Regions from separate parts of the Clostridium sp. LXY-7 genome, predicted to be linked through region 1. Evidence: a T-box and tRNA genes for the amino acid it is inferred to sense, from the RefSeq annotation. Region 1 holds a T-box; the other holds one or more tRNA genes.
The links. The T-box of region 1 lies ahead of thrS (threonine--tRNA ligase). A T-box ahead of a tRNA ligase gene usually reads a tRNA of that ligase, here a tRNA-Thr.

Region 1 (11,813 bases):
TGAATTTCCGAACGCTCATAGATTTTTAAATTACAATAACAAATTCCCATATAGTTATGGCACCACACGGCATTAATATATCTTCCATTATTCTCATAATTTCTTAGAGCTACTTCAAAATAATAAATTGCTTTAAGAGGAGATGCATTAAAGCAAAAAGCAAAACCTAGAAGATAATTAATCCACGGTGTATCCTTTAATTTTTGAGCCTTTTCTAATCTCATTATTCCTTTCTCATAATCTAAGTGTTTATATATACATCTTCCCGTAGTAATTAAATAAATATATTTCAAATCTTCATCTAAACAATCATATATTCTATCTAATACTTTTATATCTTCCTTTAAATCCTCATAAGCCACACCTTCAACAAAGAATACATAGGTTAATTTATATATCTCAAATTCCATACTATATAACGAAGTTTTCAAGAAGCTCTCTCTTTTTTTTAGTTCATTATAAATATCTGTTGCACCCTTAAAATTCAAGGCTTCAATCTCGTTTATCATATTATAAAATTGCAGTCTTATAATTCCTAAATCCTTAAGTTCCTCTAAATTTTTTATATCTAATTTCTTTAGCAATGCTTCAATTATGTCTTCTCTCAATCTCTTTTTTCCATTTTCAAAATAACATAGATGGCTAGTCGAACATATTCCATAAGATAGCCCCTCTTGACTTATTTTGTTTTTTGTTCTTTTATATCTTATTAAGGAAGATATAAAATCATATTCTATTTCTCTTCCAAAGATTACACAAAAGCCTTTCATCTAAATCATCCTCTTCAACTCTTCTTTTATTTAGAATTTTAACATATAAATTGACCATAAATAGTCAATTTATATGTATATTATCCATATTATATCTAATATTAACACATTATTTTTCAATGTAAAACATTTGAAGATATGGATATAATGGCTTAAAATTTATATGTACATTATTTTTACTTAGGAGGATGAGTTCATGATAAATAAATTTCTAAACCCTTATAAAAAGCTACCTATTCCGGTATACATATTATTTTTCGCTTCTATCATAAATAATATGGGAAATTTCGTAGCTCCCTTTTTAACTATGTTTCTAACTTATAAGGTAGGAATTAGTGTTGCTACAGTTGGAATTGTAGTTGCTATTAATAGTGTGTTCGGATTACTGGGCTCATTAATTGGTGGAAAATTAATTGATAAAATAGGTAGAAAGGTAATTTTTACTTCATTTAGAACTATATCAGCTATATCCATTGGAATTTGTGCATTTATAAAAAGTCCTATCTTAATCACTATCCTAATTACAGTTTCTAGTTTTGTCAGTGGAATCTCTCTGCCTGTTTATAGCACTATAATTACAGATTTAACCTCTGGTGATGAGCGAAAAACTGCCTTTTCTCTCGAATATATGGCCATAAATATTGGTTTTGCAGTAGGACCTCTTCTAGCTGCATTTCTATATACAAATTATTTACCCTTACTATTTTTAGGTGATGCTGTTACAACTTTAATTTCAGTGATTTTAGTAGGATTTCTAGTTCCAGAAACCCTTCACGTTACTAAGAATATTAATTCTAAAAGTAAAAAATCCTTGGAGGAAGGTGAAAATGGAAGTCTTTTAACTGCATTATTAAAAAGACCTACATTAATTGTATTCTCACTTATTATAGTTATATATTTTATAGTTTTCTCACAATTTAATTTTGGGCTTTCTCTACAAATTGGAGATTTATTTGTGGATAGTTCTCCTACTATATTCGCAAGTCTTATGACTGTAAACGCTGTTATGTGTAGTGTTTTACCTATGTTTTTAAATTCTATAATCAAGAATATAAAACCTTCTCTCTGCATATCTATAGGTGGTCTACTATATGCCTTAGGGTTTGGAATGATGTTCTCAATAAATCACTATTTTTTATTCATTATTTCAACCATAATTTGGACTTTAGGAGAAATACTAGTTTCAACTAATACTAGTGTGTATATAGCTAGTCATACCCCCATATCTCATAGAGGTAGATTTAACTCTATTTTTCCTATCATAAGAAAACTAGGGTTTATCATAGGACCTATGATTGCTGGAGGCTATATAAAATACTTTGATATTAGAGCTCTTTGGATTTTTATTGCATTTCTAGCTTTAATAGGCTCTGTGTCAATGTATAAACTATATAGAATAGATGAAAAAACTTCTTCTAATGAATTCGTTACTAACTAAAAGATTTATTTTATTATATAAGTTGTAATTAAGTTTCTACATTATAAATTAATTGATATGAATTATCTTTATTACAACTTATATATTTATAAAAATAATTACTTTTTCGTAACATCGGTTACCTACTTAAATTTTCTAACACTATATAATTAAGCCATGGACAAGATGATGAAAATTTTAGTTAAAATATAAGGAGGACTATTTAATGGAAAATAAAATGTTTTGTTACCAATGCCAAGAAACTGCTGGATGTTCAGGCTGTACTGTGAGAGGGGTTTGTGGTAAGACTTCAGACCTAGCAAGAATGCAAGATTTATTAATATATGTGACTAAAGGATTAAGTGAAATAACTACAAGACTTAGAGCTGAAGGAACTACAATATCTGGTGAAGTAAATAATATGATTACATTAAACCTCTTCACTACTATAACAAATGCTAACTTTGATGACGAAATCTTCTATGCTAGAGTTATGAGAACTTTAGAAGTTAAAAATGAACTATTATCTAAGTTAGCTAATAAAGATGGTTTGTCTAGCTGCGCATTATGGACTGGTTCTACAAAAGAAGAACTTGATGCAAAATCAACAACTGTTGGAGTATTAGCTACTGAGAATGAAGATATAAGGAGCTTAAGAGAACTTATTATCTACGGTGTAAAGGGTATGTCAGCTTACTTAAAACATGCCAATGAACTTGGTTATGATGATGAAGAAGTTAATGCCTTTATGCAAAAAGCTCTTGCTAAAACTCTAGATAACTCCGCTTCTATAGATGAATTAATTGCTTTAACTTTAGAAACTGGTAAATTTGGTGTAAATGGTATGGCACTACTTGATAAAGCTAATACTGAAACTTACGGAAACCCTGAAATTACTAAAGTATCTATAGGCGTTAGAAATAATCCTGGAATACTAATTTCTGGTCATGATTTAAAAGACCTAGAGGTATTATTAAAGCAAACTGAAGGAACTGGAATCGATGTTTATACTCACTCTGAAATGCTTCCAGCTCACTACTACCCTGCATTTAAGAAATACTCTCACTTTGCAGGTAACTATGGAAATGCTTGGTGGAAACAAAAAGAAGAGTTTGAAAGCTTTAATGGACCAATCTTAATGACAACTAACTGTATTGTTCCTCCAAAGGATTCTTATAAAGATAGAATGTATACTACTGGAGCTGCTGGATATGTTGGCTGTACACATATAGAAGGCCATGGTGAGGAAAAAGATTTCTCAGCAATTATTGAACAAGCTAAAAAATGTGCATCTCCAACAGAAATTGAAAATGGAGAAATAGTTGGTGGATTTGCCCACAATCAAGTATTAGCACTTGCTGATAAAGTAGTTGACGCTGTAAAATCTGGAGCTATTAAAAAATTCTTCGTAATGGCAGGCTGTGATGGAAGAGCTAAATCTAGAGAATACTACACAGAGTTTGCTGAAAAACTTTCAAAGGATACAGTTATTTTAACTGCTGGATGTGCTAAATATAGATATAACAAATTAAACCTTGGAGACATCGGTGGAATTCCAAGAGTATTAGATGCTGGACAATGTAACGATTCTTACTCTCTAGCTCTTATAGCACTAAAACTTAAAGAGGTATTTGAACTTGAAGATATTAATGACCTACCAATCGCCTTCAACATTGCTTGGTATGAGCAAAAGGCAGTTATAGTATTACTATCATTATTATACCTTGGAGTAAAAAATATCCACTTAGGACCAACTCTACCAGCCTTCTTATCTCCAAATGTAGCTAAAGTATTAGTAGATAATTTCGGAATTGGTGGAATAACTAATGTAGATTCTGACATAGAAATGTTTATGAATATGTAATTTAACTTTATAATGTAAATTAATAAAAACATCCTTATTGGCTTTCACCTAATAAGGATGTTTTAAAGTGCTTTGAAGATGTCACAGTTACAACAATGGTTTGAAGTTTTTTATAATATAATTCAGTAGCAGTTTTATATATGTAAATTTTCATACCAACCTTCGAATTTTTTCATACAACTATCTTCTTTAATAAGATCATATTGTAAAAAATCTTCCTGACTAAATTCAGCTAAGGTCTTAGTAAATTTTTCTGGAATAAATATATACCATAGGTCTGACCACTTTTCATCGTTATCTACGCCTTTTATAACTTCTGAAATTATTCCTATGGATTTACTTTCAAAAAATTTCATAGTGCATCCATCATAATAAGCTAAACAAGTTTTAAATTCACAATGTCTATTTTTCACACCTTCCATAAGTTTAAGTACTCCTTTTATACCTATGGTGTCTAGCATAGGATTAACATAAGCTCTAGGAAACCCGTTCAATTCACTTATAAAGAATCCACTATCTAAGGCTATACACGGCGTTTTCACAATTTTATAAGCCTGTAAAACTTTTTGTCTCGCTATCTCTTGTATATCATCACTTCTTGGTTCTATTAATTCGGCATTATAAGCTAAAACCTTTATATTTTTTAATTCCCTCTGAGCTGATGCAATCTTTCCTTTATTACTTGTTACAAAAATAATCTCTTTCATATATATAAATCCACCTTTTCCTTTGTTATATGAAATTTTCTATATTAAAATCATATATTAATTTCTTTGTTTGTATGAAAATCAATATATTACCAGTTTATCTTATACAATGATACTATAAAATCTGTCCTTCTATTAATAAAGTTATTAATAAAACTATAAGTTTCAGCTATTATAATTTATTTTCTTATACATATATTATAATAATATAAAGTACAAAATATAATTATTAATTAACTTTTAAAGATTTTATATTAGACATACTTCCTTTAGTATCAATATATTCTATAGATATCTTGTCTCCTTTTTGAAGAAGTGCTAATTCTGGTCCAATTTCTATAGTTGATAAGAACATTTTCCCCTCTCCTTCAAGTGTAAATACGTAATAAGAATTACCTTGTTGTACATAGTTACTTATTCTCGATATTATTCCTTCTTTAGTTAAAGTTTCTCCTACCTCACTGTTTAAAATATTGTTATTATATAAATATTTAACATATTCCTCTTCAGCTTGTGTTATAGTAGGTGCAGCCGAAACTATTGATGGATCTTTTACATTTACAAAGGCATAGGACATGGTCAAATCATTCGATCCCATCAATGGTATAAAATAGGTTAAGTTGTTTTCTATGTTTATTAATAATGGAAAGGTTCCTATATATCCTAAATTTTTAATCTTATTTTCTGCTGTAGACACTGCTACTTCCTCAATAGCTCCACTTTTCTTATACAAGAAAGGTTGTCCTGTCCTTGAATCTATTAAATAAAAGCCTAAGGAACTCTCATCTTTTCCAAGACTAGTTATTCCAGTATAGTAATAACACTTACCATTATTATATACTACCCCAATACCATCAGTAGTTTTATACTTGTTCTTATCATTAAAGAGAGAAAAACCATTTATATACTTTCCCTTATAATTTATAGCATCATCTACATATTCTAGGGGTTGAATTCTATCGACCCAGGTTGGAGTTTCTTCTGTTGTATAATAAGCAATTTCCTCAGTTACAGGATTTACTAAAGCAATTCCTGTAACCTTTACACCATTTAATCCTACTGCATTACTGTAGGTAGTTGCAGTAAAATATGGATTTAATTCATTATCTAATTCTAATGTAAAGTCTCCATAAATTTTTGTTGGATCCTTAAAATAAAGTGTCCTTGCTAAATCATCTCCAAAATATCCATTAGGCTGAAGTTTCATGTTTTTATCTATAACCTTACATTCTTTTGTAGATGCATTAACCATAATAAAGCCTGTTCCTTTAGATTTATTATTAATCCATGAGAAAAAATTCTTATATTCTAAAGGTGCAACAAACCATAATTCATCATTTATTTGTTGCTTAGTTGAATCTCCGATATCAACTATTGCTCCTATATTTCCATTTTGAGAAAGCTGAGTACCCATAATTTTTCTGGCTTCTTTTTCTGGTAATATACCTGTCTTCTTCTCATCATAAGGATTTAACTCTTTCTCTAAATCAATAACCTGCTCTGTTGGTAGCTTATCTCTGTACTTTTTAGCATTAAATATTGGCGCTGAAGCTATTGTTCCAACTACTAGCACGGTTAAAATAATAACCATTATTCCAATAGGTATCTGAATTACTTTCTTTATATTTTTATTATCATCTATTTTTATAGCATAACTCATAAAAAGAACTGTTAATACTGTAAAAATAATTCCAACATAAATTATAAAAGACTTATAAAAACCAATTGGAATTAATAAAAAATAATCTAATCCTAGTAAGATTATCAACACTGTAAATAGTGCAAGTTTCCATAATTTTCTCATTAATTCATCCCCCTTGTATATGGAATACGACTTTTAATTATATCACAGATATATTACAAACATCATCACTTTATAAATTCTTTATTATTAAAACAATATTTAGAAAATATATTGACATAAAATCTTATTAGTATTATAATTAGTAAAAATTATGAAGAGGAAGAGTAGATAAATTACTACTTTCAGAGAGAGAAACTCATTGGCTGAAAAGTTTCTTAAGTAAGCTTTATTGAAAACCACCTCTGAGTTGAATACTGAATCTATGAATTTGAAAATTTAACTTGTAGCTAATTTATATCTATAGTTTTTTCTAATTCCTTTAGTAAGTATCTCCGCAATTCAGCGTTAAAGAACTGAGTGATAATAATGTCTATTTTACATTATTATAATTTGGGTGGAATCGCGATTATACTCGTCCCTTATTTTAGGGAGGAGTTTTTTATTTTAGTCTATAAAATAAAGATTCTTAGAATATCTAAAAACTATGAAGAGGAAGAGTAGATAAATTACTACTTTCAGAGAGAGAAACTCACTGGCTGAAAAGTTTCTTAAGTAAGTTTTATTGAAAACCACCTCTGAGTTGAATACTGAAATTATGAATTTAAAAATCTAAATTGTAGTTAATTTATATCTATAGTTTTTTTAATTCATCTAATAAGTATCTCCGCTATTCAGCGTTAAAGAACTAAGTGATAATAATGTTTATTTTTCATTATTATAATTTGGGTGGAACCGCGATTATACTCGTCCCTTGTTTTAGGGAGGAGTTTTTTTATTTTTAATCCGTATCTGTTTTAAATAATTTTTTCTAGTAAAACAGAGTATCAATATTTATGAGAAGGAGGATGTAATAATGGTAAAAGTAATATTAAAAAATGGTAATGAAATCGAGGTTAAAAAAGGAACCACAGTCTATGAAGTTGCAATGAAAATTAGTAACAGCATAGCAAAAAAAGCATTGTGTGGAAGGCTTAACAACAAAACCGTAGAGCTTAATAGCAGCATTGAAGAAGACTGTACTTTAGAAATTTTAACTTTTGAAGATGAGGATGGAAAATCTACCTTAAGACATTCCTCCGCTCATATTCTTGCTCAAGCTGTGAAAAGATTGTATCCTGAGGTAAAGCTTGCTATTGGGCCTTCAATAAGCAATGGATTTTATTATGATTTTGATATAGAGAAACCTTTTAGTCAAGAAGACTTAGAAAAAATCGAAGTGGAAATGAGTAATATAGTTAAGGAAAATTTAAGTATTGAAAGATTTATACTTCCTAAGGATGAGGCTATAAAGTTTATGTTTTACAGTGGCGAACCTTATAAAGTTGAACTTATAAATGATTTACCTGAAGGAGAAATTATTTCTTTTTATAAACAAGGTGAATTTGTAGACTTATGTGCCGGTCCTCATGTTCCCTCAACTTCTTATGTAAAAGCTTTTAAACTTCTCTCAGTTGCAGGTGCTTATTGGAGAGGAAATGAAAAAAATAAAATGCTTCAAAGAATATATGGAACTTCCTTCACTAAGAAAAGCGAATTAGATGAATATATCTTAATGTTAGAAGAAGCAAAGAAGAGAGATCATAGAAAACTAGGTAAAGAACTTAACTTATTTACTTTCATGGAAGAAGGACCTGGTTTCCCATTTTTTCTACCAAAAGGTGTAGCTCTTAAAAATATGTTAGCTGAATACTGGAGGGAACTTCACAGGAAAAATGGATATATTGAGATAGAAACTCCTATGATTTTAAATAGAGAGTTATGGGAAACTTCTGGACATTGGTATCACTATAAAGAAAATATGTATACTGTAAATATAGATGAAGAAGAATTTGCAATTAAACCTATGAACTGTCCTGGTGGTATGCTCGTTTATAAATCAGAATCTCACTCCTATAAAGAGCTTCCTATAAGAGCTGGAGAACTTGGAAAAGTGCATAGACATGAGCTTTCCGGAGCTCTACATGGTCTTATGAGAGTTCGTTGCTTTACTCAAGATGATGCTCATATATTTATGCTACCAGAGCAAATCAAATATGAAATAAAGGGGGTTATCAACTTAATAGATGAGGTTTATAGAAGATTTGGCTTTAAATATAGAGTTGAACTTTCCACAAGACCTGAGAATTCTATGGGTAGTGACGAAGATTGGAATCTAGCTGAAAACTCATTAAGTGATGCTTTAGATGAGATAAATATGCCTTATAAAATAAATCAGGGGGATGGAGCCTTTTATGGACCTAAAATTGATTTTCATTTAGAAGATAGTTTAGGTAGAAGTTGGCAATGTGGAACTATTCAATTGGATTTTCAACTGCCTCAACGCTTTGACTTAAATTATATAGGCAGTGATGGTGAAAAGCACAGACCTATCGTTATTCATAGGGTAATTCTAGGTAGCTTAGAAAGATTTATAGCAATCCTAATAGAACACTTTGCTGGGAAGTTTCCTCTATGGATTTCACCAGTACAAGTAAAAATACTCCCTATTTCAGAAAAATTTCATGATTATGCCTTAAGTATAGATAATATACTTAAAGAAAATAACCTTAGAACAGAATTTGATGGTAGAGGAGAAAAGATAGGTTATAAAATTAGGGAAGCAAGAAATGAAAGAGTTCCTTATATTATAGTCATAGGTGAAAAGGAAGAAAATGAGAATAAAATAACTGTTAGAAATAGAGATACTGGTGAAGAAATTACTATATCTTTAGGTGATTTTATGAGTAAACTAAAATATGAAATATCCAATAAATTTCTTTCTAATAATGTAGTTCTTTAAACAAATTGCTTATATTAGCTAGTTTCTGAATAGATGTTGATTCAAATAAATATCATTCCATAAACCATACTTATGTAGGTTTAGGAATGATATTTTATTTCTCTTATTTTAAAACTTCCTCATAATATGGAATTGATACTGCAGCACCCTTTCTTGAAACGGCTATAGATGATGCCTTAGCTGCCAATCTTAAAGTCTCTTCAGTTGTTAAGCCTTTTATCAATCCTGCTATAAAATATCCAGTAAAGGTATCCCCTGCTGCTGTAGTATCTACCACTTTAGTTTTATAAATACCTTGTTTTACTTTCTTCTCCTTGTCAGCATATATTACTCCATTTTCTCCTAAGGTTAATACAATTTTAATATCTTTATATTTCTTAAGAAGTTCCTCTACTATTGAATCAAAGTTACCCCTTCCAGTTAGTTCTGCACCCTCTATCTCATTTAAGATTAAATAGCTAACCTTAGAAATATCAATTTTAGCTAGATGCTTATTAATTGGGGACGGATTCAATATTATCGTAATTCCTTTTTCATAGGCAGCTTCAACAATATAATCCACATTGCTTATTTCGCATTGCAATAATATAATGTCACCTTTTGAAAAATCCTTCAATATATCATCAATATCTTCTATAGATATCTTTTCATTTTCTCCACCAAATAAAATAATACTATTCTGACCACCTTGTTCTACTTGAATTATGGCATGGCCACTTGGTCCACTTCCTTTAAGCAGGTATTGAGTATTTACCTTTGACTTTACTAATTCATTCCTTAGTAAAGCTCCATCTATTCCAATTTTGCCTGCATGATAGACTTCACATCCTGACTTTGCTAAAGAAATTGATTGATTTAATCCTTTTCCACCACAAAAGGTTTGCATATCTTTTGAAGAAATTGTTTCTCCAGCTTTTACAAAGTGATCTACTTTATAAACATAATCTATATTTAATGAACCAAAATTTAATATTTTCATATTTATTCCCCTCATAATACAATCTGTTTTGTATTCTATGTAAATGAGTAATACAACATTACACCTTACCAACTGGTGCCATGTAAGCAACAAATTCATCTTCTCCATCTAGACCAAGAAATTCATCTATTTTCTGCTGATCATAAGCTCCTACTGCACAAGTTCCACATCCTATCGCTTCACAAGACAAATATAGATTTTGGCACATATGACCTGCATCTAATATCATATGCTTATGAGACATTATATCATATCTCCACTCACCTCTATAAGGAATACAACTCCATATAAATACTACTGCAGCTTTTCCTACAAAAGGTTGTCTTATAGTTAAGTTTGATAATATTTCTTCCAAATTCTCTTCCTCAAAAATAAGTACTAGCTGATGAGTTAAAGCTAAATATCTGTAAACTCCTTTTTTAAATCCTTCTATCCTATTTATAGCTAAATAAGTCTCAAAGGGATGTCTTGCACCTGCAGAAGGTACTGTTCTAAAAGATGCCTTTTTATTTGAAGTAACTTTTTTTACTCCCTGTGTTGCCCACAGCAAAAAAGATAACTCCTCAATGGTCATTGCTTCTTCACTATATTTTCTATGACTTCTTCTCTCCGAAATTATATCTAATATATTAGTTTTAACAGTACATGCCTTCCTTGGATCTGGTAAATCTATAAGTATCTCCCTACCCTTGTATTCTTTTTCTAAGGATGGATTATCTAACTTTTTATCCTCATGACTTTCTATTCTATCCCATTGATTAAAATTTGATTTTATCCACTGTCTCTGTAATTTCATTTTCTCCATAATTATTTCCCCTTAAAATAATTCTTTGACACTAAAATACTCTTACTCTACAATCCTTTCTAAGGTGTAATAAGTATAAGGAATATCTCCTTCAATCCTCTCTTTATATGTCTGCTTAAACTGATTTATGTCTATCTCAGGGAAGCTTACATCTCCCTCAAAGTACTTGTCAATTATAGTCAAATAAATTCTATCAGCTATTGGCAAGCACTGCTTATATATTTCACCGCCACCACCTATAAATATTTCATCCTCATCTTTACATAAATCTAAAGCCTCTTCTATGGATTTTACTGTTATGCAATTATCACAAGTAACATCCTTAGTTCTAGAAATCACTATATTCCTTCTATTTGGCAGTGGCATTTCTCCTATGCTTTCAAAGGTTTTTCTTCCCATTATTATAGTATTATTAGTTGTTAAATCTCTAAATCTATTTAATTCACCTGGTATATTCCAAGGCATAAAACCTTTATCACCGATAATATAATTCTTAGAAATTGCTACTATTAAAGAAATTTTCATATTATCACCCTTTACCCTCTATATTTACTTTGTATTATTCTCATTATATCTTAAATAATTATATCATTATAAATAAATATGTTAATATCTAAAATTTACTTATTAACCACATATATAAATAATATTTCCTATACTTTCTATGTATAAGATTTTTCTTGTATTA
Region 2 (11,813 bases), 550 kb from region 1:
GATTAAAGTGATAAATGCATTAGGTGGAGCTATAGATTTTTCAATGGCGGATGAATTAGTAGTCAGAAGGGCAACCAATGCAGAGATTGGATTCGCCGGACCTATAGGAATCAAAGTAGACGTGCTATTGGTAGATAGTGAGGTTACTAAAATGTATAACTTTATTGTTGGAGCTAATCATACAGGGTATCATTACGAAAATGTAAATTATGGAAGAGATTTCAGTGGTATAGTAGGAGATTTCAGGAATGTAGTCTTAGGGGATATATGTCCAAAGTGTGATGGACCTTTTGATATTAGAAGAGGAGTTGAAGTGGGGCACATATTTAAGTTAGGAACAAAATATTCAGAATCTATGAAAGCTAACTTTCTAGATGAAAAAGGGGACGAAAAACCATTAGTAATGGGATGTTATGGGATAGGAATAAATAGGACTATGGCAGCTATAATTGAACAACATCATGATGAAAATGGAATAATATGGCCATTAGCAGTAGCACCATTTAAAGTAATAATAGCACCAGTATTTATAAAAAATGAGGAACAAATGGAAGTGGCAGAAAAGTTATATTCTGAATTAAAAGAGTTAGGAATAGACGTATTATTAGATGATAGAGATGATAGAGTTGGAGTTAAATTTAAGGATGCAGATCTTATAGGCATACCTATAAGAATAACTGTAGGCAAAAAAATATTAGAGAATAAAGTTGAATTTAAATTAAGGAAAGAAACTGAGATAGAAAATATAGCTATAGATGAAGTTATTGATAGAATTAAGAAAGAGTTTAAAATTAATAACATTAAAATTTAGTTTGGTGAAAGTAGAATGAGATATTTATTATAAAGATATGATATAGAGTTTGATTTTACCAAATTTAGTGTTAGAAGACTGTGTTAACTTTACTGTATTGGGGAATATTAAGTGTGATCAGAGAAATTGTTTTAATAGAAGAAATAAATAAGGAGAGATATAGATGATTACACTTAAGGATGTAAAAGAAGCACAAGGAAATTTAAAAGGTATTATAAGAAGAACACCATTATTTTATTCTTCTACTATTTCAAGACAGAGTGGGTGTGAAACTTATTTAAAGTATGAAAATAAACAAAAAACAGGATCTTTTAAATTACGAGGAGCTTATAACAAAATTTGTTCATTGTCAGAGCAAGAAAAAAAGAATGGTGTAATCGCTTCATCAGCTGGAAATCATGCGCAAGGAGTGGCATATGCAGCAACAGCTTTTGGAATTAAATCAATCATAGTTATGCCTATAACAGCTCCACTTACTAAGGTTCAAGCTACTAAGAATTATGGAGCGGAAGTTATACAGTATGGTGAAGTTTATGATGAATGTTATGATAGAGCTATTCAAGTTCAGAAGGAAACAGGAGCAACATTCGTTCACCCATTTAATGATGATAAGGTAATAGCAGGTCAAGGAACTATTGCATTAGAGATTCTCGACGATATACCAGACGTAGATGTAATAGTTGTTCCTATAGGTGGAGGTGGATTAATATCTGGCATAGCAATAGCTGCTAAAGAGATTAATCCCAACATAAAAATAATAGGAGTTCAAGCAGAAATAATTGCATCTAGTAAAATATCTCTTCTTAAGAATCGAATAACTACACTTCCAGGTGTAAAATCTTTGGCGGATGGAATATCAGTTAAAACTCCAGGAGAAGACACATTTAAATATATGAGAAAATATATAGATGATATTGTAACTGTAAGTGAAGATGAAATTGCGAGTGGTATATTCACATTAATTGAAAGAAACAAAATACTAGCTGAAGGAGCGGGAGCTGCTACTGTAGCAGCTCTTTTATCTGGAAAGATAAAAGAAGATGGTAAAAAGGTAGTAGCTGTTATCAGTGGAGGAAATATAGATATAGCTATGGTGTCTAAGATAATTGATAGAGGACTAGTAATGTTAAAGAGGAGAATAAATATATCAATAGAAATTCAAGATAAGGTTGGAGAATTAAGTTCCGTAATATCTGAGATAGTTAGATTGGGTGGTAATATATCTAAAACAAGACAAGATAAAACATGGAATTCAAAAGGACTAGATTTTACAAATGTAGCATTTGAAATAGAAACTCAATCTAAAGAACATGCAGACACTATATTGTTCTCACTGGAAAATAAGGGATATAAATTTATGTTGTTGGAGAAATAAAGATGTGTTATGTTTAAATTAATCTTAATTTCAAATTAGCATTATGTTTATAGATTAAAATTTTATTTAGATGACAGTGATCTAAATAAGAGTTATCATTAATTTAATGATAACTCTTATTTACATATTATGATTTTAATCGGTATAATAAGATGTAAAATATAATTCAACGAGGAGAAATTTATGGAATTTCAATTACTTAAGGGGAGATTTACTGAAGAGGAAGCTAAATTTTTAAATCCTCTTGTGCTAGCATTAATAGGAGATGCAGTTTATGAAGTTTTTATAAGAACTTATATAGTTAGTGAAAATAAAACGATGAATGTTCATAAAATACATATAAAAACAGTATCACATGTAAAAGCTAAAGCTCAAAGCAACTATATGAAACATATCTTAGAATATTTAAATGAAGAAGAGATGGCGATATTTAAGAGAGGTAGGAATACTAAATCTAATGCACCTAAAAATGCAGATATAGGTGAATATAGATGGGCGACAGGATTTGAGGCACTAATAGGATACTTATACATATTAAACAAAGAAGAAAGATTAGATTATTTATTAAATGAAATTATTAAGGTAGGTGTTTAGAGTGAAAGTAAAATTATTAGAACATACTCCAGATCCAGAGAAAGTAGTGGCTGCAGCAGCAAAACTGTGTTATAGTTCTGTGGGAATAGATGAAATAGGTGAAAGCTTAACTGAGGAGAAGACAACTAACTTTATAAATATGTTAGCTAGTTATGGACATTATTCGCCTATGGAACATGTAAGTTTTACATTTGCCATAGAAGGAGTTTCAAGAAGTTTAACACATCAATTAGTAAGACATAGAGTTGCGTCATATTCTCAACAAAGCCAAAGATATGTAAAATTAGATGCTTTTCAATACATAATTCCTCCAGCTATAGAAAAAGATGAGGAATGCAAAAGAATATTTATAGAAGCCATGAAAAGAGATCAAGAGGATTATGACAGAATAACTGAATTGCTAAAGGAATCAATATTTAGTAAATTAGTTACAGAAGTGAAAAAAAATAGACAATGTGAAGAGATTAATGAAAAGGAGTTAAAAAAACTTAAAGCTACTGCTGAGAAAAGAGCCATAGAGGATGCAAGATATATATTTCCCAATGCATGTGAAACAAAAATTATAGCTACAATGAATGTTAGAGAACTTATACATTTCTTTAATCATAGATGTTGCGATAGAGCACAGTGGGAAATAAGAGATTTAGCTCTTAAAATGCTTAAGGAAGTAAAAGTAGTAGCACCTAATTTGTTTAAGGGCGCAGGACCAAGCTGTGTTAAAGGTGCTTGTCCAGAAGGCTCCATGACTTGTGGGAAAATAATTGAAATTAGAAAGAAATACAGTAATATATAAGTAGGAGAGATATTTTATGAAAGAGAAATTTAGAGGCAAAAGTGAAAGAATAGTTTCCAAAAGAAGTACTTCAACAGAAGCAAGAAGAGGTGGAGCGGAATTCAGAAGAAAAACATCAGAGACTAAAAAAGATGTAGCAGAATCTAGGAGAAACACATCAGAAATAAAAAAAGATGCAGCGGTGAAAGAAATTAAAAAAATTGATGTAGTAAGAGAAGATATAATAGAGGGAAGAAACGCTGTAATTGAGGCGCTAAAATCTGATAGAACTATAGAGCAGATTTTTGTGGCTAAAGGTGACACTAAAGGATCTATAAATGTAGTATTTGGATTAGCAAAAGAAAAAGGGATTGTAGTTAAGCAGGTAGAGAGAGCTAAGCTAGATGCAATGAGTGAATTAGGAAACCATCAAGGCGTAATAGCTATGGTTACACCGTATAAATATTATCAGGTTTCAGATATTTTTGAATATGCCCAATCTAAAAATGAAGAACCATTTATTTTAATATTAGATGAAATAGAAGATCCTCATAATCTAGGTTCAATAATTAGAACGGCAGAAGTGTGTGGAGTTCATGGAATAATAATACCTAAAAGAAAGAATGTTGGTATAACTCCAACTGTATATAAAACATCTGTAGGGGCAACAGAATATATTAAAATTGCAAAAGTAACTAACATAAATGCTACAATTGAAGAGTTAAAAGAACAAGGTGTTTGGGTGTATGGGGCAGATATGGTAGGAGATAAATATTGCTACGAAGCTAATCTTAAGGGGTCGATAGCATTAGTAGTAGGTAGCGAAGGTAAAGGAATTTCTAAACTGACTAAAGAAAAGTGTGATGTACTAATAAAGATACCGATGGTTGGAAAGGTAAACTCTTTAAATGCATCTGTAGCTTGTGGAATAGTTACATACGAAATTATGAAACAAAGAATATTATAGTTTAGGCTGGAATTATACTTGAAACATATATTTGTAGATGGTTATAATGTTATAAATAGCTGGCCCTCTCTAAGAGGTATAAAAGATTATAGCTATGAGGGTGCTAGAAGCAAACTTATAGATTTGCTTTTGAACTATTCAGCATATAAAGGGTGTAAAATAATATTAGTCTTTGATGCACATAGAGTTAAAGGAAGTTTGGAAAAAAAAGAGAGGATGGGAAATCTAACTGTTGTATTTACAAAGGTAGATGAAACCGCTGATAGCTATATAGAGAGGGTTGTTAATGGTATTGGGAGGAAATCGGAAGTGTATGTAGTTACATCTGATTCTCTTGAGCAACAGTTGGTATTCCAGCGTGGAGCTATAAGGGTATCCTCAATAGAGTTTTATCACTTGGTTACAGAAGAGAATAATAAAATATCAAAAAGCTACGAAAAAAAGTATTCCGAAAAAAGAAACTTGTTAGAGGAGTTTTTAGATAAAGAGAGTGTGGAAAAACTTGACAAAATAAGAAAAGGTAAGTGATATTCCTTGACTGGATAAAAAAAGGTAATATATAATTTATATTGAGTTCACATACATTTGGAGGGGATATATGGTGGGAAAGAATGCAATTAATGATGAATTCAATTCTCAATTTGAGGGGAAGACGGATGAAGAGATTGTTATACAGGCGAGAAATGGGAATGGTAGAGCCTTAGAATATCTTCTTAACAAATATCAAAATTTTGTTAAATCCAAGGCAAAGTCTTATTTTTTAATTGGAGCTGATAAGGAAGATATATATCAAGAGGGAATGATTGGATTATTTAAATCAATAAGAGATTTTAAGGATGATAAATTAGCATCCTTTAAAGTTTTTGCAGAACTATGTATAACTAGGCAGATAATAACTGCAGTAAAAACTGCAACAAGACAAAAACATATTCCACTTAACACATATGTATCCCTTAATAAGCCTATCTATGATGAGGAATCTGATAGAACACTATTAGATATAATATCTGGTATAAAAGTTTCAGATCCAGAGGAACTTATCATAGGTAGAGAAGAATTATCAAATATTGAAAATAAGATACAAGAAGTGTTGTCAGATTTAGAAATGAAAGTTTTATCATCTTATTTAGATGGTAAATCTTATCAAGAGATAGCATGTGATTTAGATAGGCAGGCAAAATCTATAGATAATGCATTGCAGAGGGTTAAAAGAAAACTTGAGAAATGTCTAGAACAGGATAAAGATTAATATTGACAATAAAGAGTAATAATAGTATACTCAATAATTGATAGAGTGTTAATAAATGCTCATATAGCTCAGTAGGTAGAGCGTCACCTTGGTAAGGTGGAGGTCACCGGTTCAATCCCGGTTATGAGCTCCAATTTTACACAACACACGTGGATAAGTTTACTTTAAAAAGTTAAATAAATCAAGAAAACTACACAAGGAGGAAATAAGAAAATGGCAAAGAGTAAATTTGAAAGAAATAAACCGCACGTTAATATTGGAACAATAGGACACGTAGACCACGGTAAGACAACATTAACAGCTGCAATCACAAGTGTATTAGCAAACAGAGGATTTGCTGAGGCATTCAAATATGACGAAATAGATAAAGCACCAGAAGAGAAAGAAAGAGGAATCACAATCAACACATCACACGTTGAGTATCAAACAGAAACAAGACATTATGCACACGTTGATTGTCCAGGACACGCTGACTATGTTAAAAACATGATAACAGGAGCAGCACAAATGGATGGAGCTATACTAGTAGTTAGTGCAGCAGATGGTCCAATGCCTCAAACAAGAGAGCACATCCTACTAGCATCAAGAGTAGGAGTACAATATATAGTTGTATTCTTAAACAAAGCAGATATGGTAGATGATCCAGAATTATTAGAATTAGTAGAAATGGAAATCAGAGAGCTATTAAGCGAATATGACTTCCCAGGTGATGATATTCCAATAATCACAGGATCAGCATTAAAAGCATTAGAAAATCCAACAGACGAAGAGTCAATAAAATGTATCCTAGAATTAATGGAATCAGTAGATAACTATATCCCAACTCCAGAGAGAGCAACAGATAAGCCATTCCTAATGCCAGTAGAGGATGTATTCACAATCACTGGAAGAGGAACAGTTGCAACAGGAAGAGTTGAAACTGGAATACTTAAAGTTGGAGAAGAAATTGAAATCGTAGGATTAAGCGAAGAGAAAAGAAAAACAGTTTGTACAGGCGTAGAAATGTTCAGAAAGTTACTTGATGAAGCAAGAGCTGGAGATAACATCGGAGCATTACTAAGAGGAGTACAAAGAACAGACATACAAAGAGGTCAAGTTTTAGCAAAAACTGGATCAGTGCAACCACACGTTAAGTTTGTAGGTCAAGTATATGTACTTAAAAAAGAAGAGGGTGGAAGACATACACCATTCTTTGATGGATACAGACCACAGTTCTACTTCAGAACAACAGACGTAACAGGATCAATCAAATTACCAGATGGAATGGAAATGGTAATGCCAGGAGACCACATTGACATGAACGTAGAATTAATCACTCAAATCGCAATGGATGAGGGATTAAGATTCGCAATCAGAGAAGGTGGAAGAACAGTAGGTTCAGGAGTTGTTACTTCTATAATAAAATAATACAGTAAGCTGTTATTAATGAATAGTGGGACTGGGTTTCTAAGCCTAGTCCTTTTAAAAGGTATAAAATTCCTTGAAAAAGTAAACAATTAATAATGAGTTATTATATATGAATTTATTAACAATTGACACAACACATAAGTTGTGATAAATTATTTAAGTAACAAAATTCATTTATGGCTTGATTTTAAAATAAATCAATTGACTTTTAGATAATTGTGGAAAATAAATTTAATTAAAACACAAAGCTAGGAGGTGTAGATTGTGAGAGTTAAAATAACTTTAGCATGTACTGAGTGTAAACAAAGAAACTACAATACAATGAAAAATAAAAAGAACAATCCAGACAGAATTGAGATGCAAAAATATTGTAAATTCTGCCACAAACATACACTTCATAAAGAGACAAAATAGTTCTTCAATAATTTTGATTATTTTGGGGATGTGAAAAAAGATGGCTGAAAAAGTTGATGTTAAAGTAAATAAAACCAAAAAGCGTTTAAAGATAGCGCAAATTTTTATCGACTTAAAAGCAGAATTTAAAAGAGTAACATGGCCTTCAAAACAAGAGCTGAAGAAAGCTAGTGCGGCAGTTATTAGCTTTTGTCTTATTTATGTAATTTTTGTAGGTTTGTTAGATGCTGGTTTTAAGAACCTCTTTGATTTGATTTTTAAATAATTTAAAAAGGAGGTAGGGGGTCTGATTATTAATCACCCCTGAAGCTATGGCAGAAAAAGCTAAATGGTATGTAGTGCATACTTACTCAGGATATGAAAACAAGGTTAAAGCTAATCTTGAAAAGGCTATAGAAAATAGAAACCTAGAAGAATATGTTCATGATATTCAGGTTCCTATGGAAGAACAAATAGAGATAAAAGATGGCAAGGAAAAAGTAACCTATAGAAAAGTGTTCCCTGGATATGTAATGGTAAAAATGGTTATGACAGATGACTCATGGTATATCGTTAGAAATACTAGGGGTGTTACAGGATTTGTTGGTCCAGGATCTAAACCAGTACCATTAACAGATGAAGAAATTGAAAATATGGGAATCGTTGAAAAACAAATCGAAGTAGATTTTGAAATTGGAGAGCACGTTAAAGTTGTGTCTGGTCCATTTGAAGATTTCGAAGTATCGATTACTGAAATTTGTGTTGAAAAACACAAAATTAAAGGTTTAGTTAACATGTTTGGCAGAGAAACCTCTGTTGAACTTGATTTTAATCAAATACAAAAACAAGATTAGAACTTAATAAGAGTAGATTTTACTAAATATATTCTTATTTAAGTGGGAGGATTGAAAAATCCGCATTTACCACATTACTAGGAGGTGTAAAACTCATGGCTAAGAAAATAACAGGAATGATAAAACTTCAACTTCCTGCGGGAAAAGCAACACCAGCACCACCAGTTGGACCTGCATTAGGACAACACGGTGTTAACATTATGGGATTCTGTAAGGAGTTTAATGCAAAAACTGCAGATCAAGCAGGTATGATAATACCAGTTGTAATAACTGTATACCAAGATAGATCTTTCAGTTTCATACTAAAAACTCCACCAGCAGCAGTATTGCTAAAGAAAGCGGCTGGAATCGAAAGCGGTTCAGGAGTTCCAAACAGAACTAAAGTTGCTAAAGTATCAATGGCTAAAGTAAAAGAAATAGCTGAATTAAAGATGCCAGATTTAAATGCTGCATCAGTAGAAACTGCTATGAGCATGATAGCTGGAACAGCTAGAAGTATGGGTATAGTAGTTGAAGAGTAATTTATAAATTCGGTGGGAGGTAATAACCGTTAATACCACAAAGGAGGATTGCAAAATGGGCAAAATGGGAAAGAATTACATAGAGAGTGCAAAGTTAATTGATAGAAACGCTCTATATACACCATCAGAAGCTATGGAGCTTACATTAAAAACATCAAAGGCTAAATTTGATGAGACGATAGAAGTTCACGTAAGACTTGGTGTTGACCCAAGACATGCAGATCAACAAGTTAGAGGAGCAGTAGTACTTCCTCACGGAACTGGTAAAACAGTTAGAGTTTTAGTTTTTGCTAAAGGCGATAAAGCTAAGGAAGCAGAAGCTGCTGGAGCTGACTATGTAGGAGCAGAAGAACTAGTAGATAAAATTCAAAAGGAAAACTGGTTCGAGTTTGACGTAGTAGTTGCTACACCAGATATGATGGGAGTAGTGGGAAGACTAGGTAGAGTATTAGGACCAAAAGGATTAATGCCAAACCCAAAATCAGGAACAGTTACATTTGATGTTGCTAAAGCATTAGCTGATATCAAAGCTGGTAAAGTTGAATATAGAGTAGATAAAACTGCTATAGTTCACGTTGGAGTAGGTAAAAAATCATTTGGAACTGAGAAGTTAATGGATAACTTCCACACTTTAATGGAAGCAGTTGTTAAAGCTAAACCGTCTGCTGCAAAAGGACAATACATTAAATCAGTTACTGTAGCATCAACTATGGGACCTGGAGTAAAAATCAATCCAACGAAAGTTCTTGATTAGTATTGACTTATTGCATTAAATGTGTTAGTATATAAGAGTTGAATATATGTTCCGTAGACAGTAGGTGCGTTAAGCGTAACTTTATACCTACCGAGGATACTAATAAATAGATTTTATTGGTCTCTTCGTGTTTGCGGGGAGACCTTAATTTTTAATAAACAGTGAAAACTGTGAGGAGGTGGACACACAGTGCAAAGCAAAAATAGATCATTAAAGGAAGCAAAAGTTGCTGAAATAAGAGAAAAATTAGAGAAAGCTCAAGGAGTAATTCTTAGTGAATACCAAGGATTAACTGTTGAAAAAGATACAGAATTGAGAAAGAAACTAAGAGAAGCTGGTGTTGAGTATAAAGTTTATAAAAACACTTTAGTTGTATTAGCTGCTAAGGAACTTGGAATAGAGGGATTAGACCAATATCTTCAAGGACCGGTTTCAATAGCTTTTGGATATGAAGATCCAACTGCTCCAGCAAGAATTTTAAATGATTTTGCTAAAGCAAATAAAAAACTACAATTAAAAGCTGGATTAGTTCAAGGTGAATTATTTGATGGAAATAAGGTTCAAGAACTTGCATCAATACCACCAAGAGAAGTACTTATTGCAAAACTACTTGGAAGCTTCAAAGCTCCACTTTCAAACTTAGCATATTTATTAAATGCTATAGCTGAGAAAAAAGGTGCAGAGGTTGCTGAGTAATAATAATCTGACAATTTGTTAGATACAATCATAAATATAGAGTAAATTAATAAGATAAAAAATTCGGAGGTGCATTTTAAAATGACAAGAGAAGATATTATTCAAGCTATAAAAGATATGAGCGTTTTAGAATTAAATGAATTAGTTAAGGCTTGCGAAGAGGAGTTCGGAGTAAGCGCGGCTGCACCAGTTGCAGTAGCAGGAGCAGCTGCACCAGGAGCTGCAGCTGAAGAAAAAACTGAGTTTGATGTTGTTTTAGCTAGTGCTGGAGCAAACAAAATAAAAGTTATAAAAGTTGTTAGAGAAATAACAGGATTAGGATTAAAAGAAGCTAAAGATATAGTTGATGGAGCTCCTAAAACATTAAAAGAAGCTGTAAGCAAAGAAGATGCTGAAGCTATGAAAGCTAAACTTGAAGAAGTAGGCGCTGGAATAGAAATAAAATAGTAATTAAAATAATGGAGTACTTGCATCAAGTGCTCCATTTTTATAAGGATGGATTTGTAATAATATTTTATTATTTTAATTGACAAGCGACAAGTGTAATGATATCATATTTTAATGCGAATAAATAAATTAAATCAACAATTGTTTTCTTTATAGCAAATAATTTCATTTTGTAATTTAATTTTACAGATTGAATATATTTATGTTATTGTGGGAATAATTGTATGATGAGTCATTGTAAGTCCGAAATACAGTTTTTAGAGAAAATGTGTGTTTTGGGTTATTTTAGTTTATACAAGGGGTGAAAATTGAATGGTACATCCTGTAAAAATTGGTAAAAGAACAAGAATGAGTTTTTCAAAAGTAAAAGAATCAGCTGAAATGCCTAATTTAATTGAAGTACAATTAGATTCATATGATTGGTTTTTAGCAGAAGGCTTACAGGAGGTATTTGAAGACATTAATCCAATTCAAGATTATACTGGAAACTTATCACTTGAGTTTGTTGGTTATAAGCTGGATATGGATAATATCAAATACACTGTAGAGCAATGTAAAGAAAGAGACACTACTTATGCAGCACCATTAAAAGTTAAAGTAAGATTACAAAATAATGAAACTGGAGAAATTAAAGAGCAAGAAGTGTTTATGGGAGATTTCCCGTTAATGACTGAACAAGGTACATTTGTTATAAATGGAGCAGAGAGAGTTATAGTTAGTCAGTTAGTTAGATCTCCAGGAGTATATTATAACTATACCATTGATAAAACTGGTAAAAGTCTATTCTCAGCAACTGTTATTCCAAACAGAGGAGCATGGTTAGAGTATGAAACAGACTCTAATGATATAATTTATGTGAGAATAGATAAAACAAGAAAACTTCCAATAAGTGTATTACTTAGAGCGATGATGAATTATGGAAGCGATGCTGAAATAATTGAGTTTTTTGGTGAAGAGGAAAGGCTTAAAGCTA

Region 2: it has a tRNA-Thr gene. The T-box ahead of thrS (threonine--tRNA ligase) is inferred to sense a tRNA for this amino acid. The anticodon was not compared.

The regions. Positions count from the first base shown of each region.
Region 1 is NZ_JBLLJL010000001.1:566,882-578,694, reverse strand. It holds gene ACI48Q_RS02745 (transcriptional regulator) at 1-770, opposite strand, end outside; gene ACI48Q_RS02740 (MFS transporter) at 967-2,208, shown strand; gene hcp (hydroxylamine reductase) at 2,414-4,051, shown strand; gene ACI48Q_RS02730 (non-canonical purine NTP pyrophosphatase) at 4,186-4,758, opposite strand; gene ACI48Q_RS02725 (cell shape-determining protein) at 4,988-6,562, opposite strand; T-box leader at 6,705-6,985, shown strand; T-box leader at 7,038-7,317, shown strand; gene thrS (threonine--tRNA ligase) at 7,416-9,341, shown strand; gene ACI48Q_RS02715 (ribokinase) at 9,445-10,320, opposite strand; gene ACI48Q_RS02710 (SagB/ThcOx family dehydrogenase) at 10,379-11,125, opposite strand; gene ACI48Q_RS02705 (dihydrofolate reductase) at 11,168-11,650, opposite strand.
Region 2 is NZ_JBLLJL010000001.1:20,079-31,891, forward strand. It holds gene ACI48Q_RS00105 (proline--tRNA ligase) at 1-811, shown strand, start outside; gene ilvA (threonine ammonia-lyase) at 975-2,186, shown strand; gene ACI48Q_RS00115 (Mini-ribonuclease 3) at 2,370-2,780, shown strand; gene thyX (FAD-dependent thymidylate synthase) at 2,782-3,573, shown strand; gene rlmB (23S rRNA (guanosine(2251)-2'-O)-methyltransferase RlmB) at 3,590-4,519, shown strand; gene ACI48Q_RS00130 (NYN domain-containing protein) at 4,538-5,047, shown strand; gene sigH (RNA polymerase sporulation sigma factor SigH) at 5,118-5,768, shown strand; tRNA gene ACI48Q_RS00140 (tRNA-Thr) at 5,826-5,901, shown strand; gene tuf (elongation factor Tu) at 5,982-7,175, shown strand; gene rpmG (50S ribosomal protein L33) at 7,440-7,589, shown strand; gene secE (preprotein translocase subunit SecE) at 7,630-7,854, shown strand; gene nusG (transcription termination/antitermination protein NusG) at 7,901-8,422, shown strand; gene rplK (50S ribosomal protein L11) at 8,518-8,943, shown strand; gene rplA (50S ribosomal protein L1) at 9,008-9,697, shown strand; ribosomal protein L10 leader region at 9,731-9,856, shown strand; gene rplJ (50S ribosomal protein L10) at 9,887-10,393, shown strand; gene rplL (50S ribosomal protein L7/L12) at 10,475-10,840, shown strand; gene rpoB (DNA-directed RNA polymerase subunit beta) at 11,153-11,813, shown strand, end outside.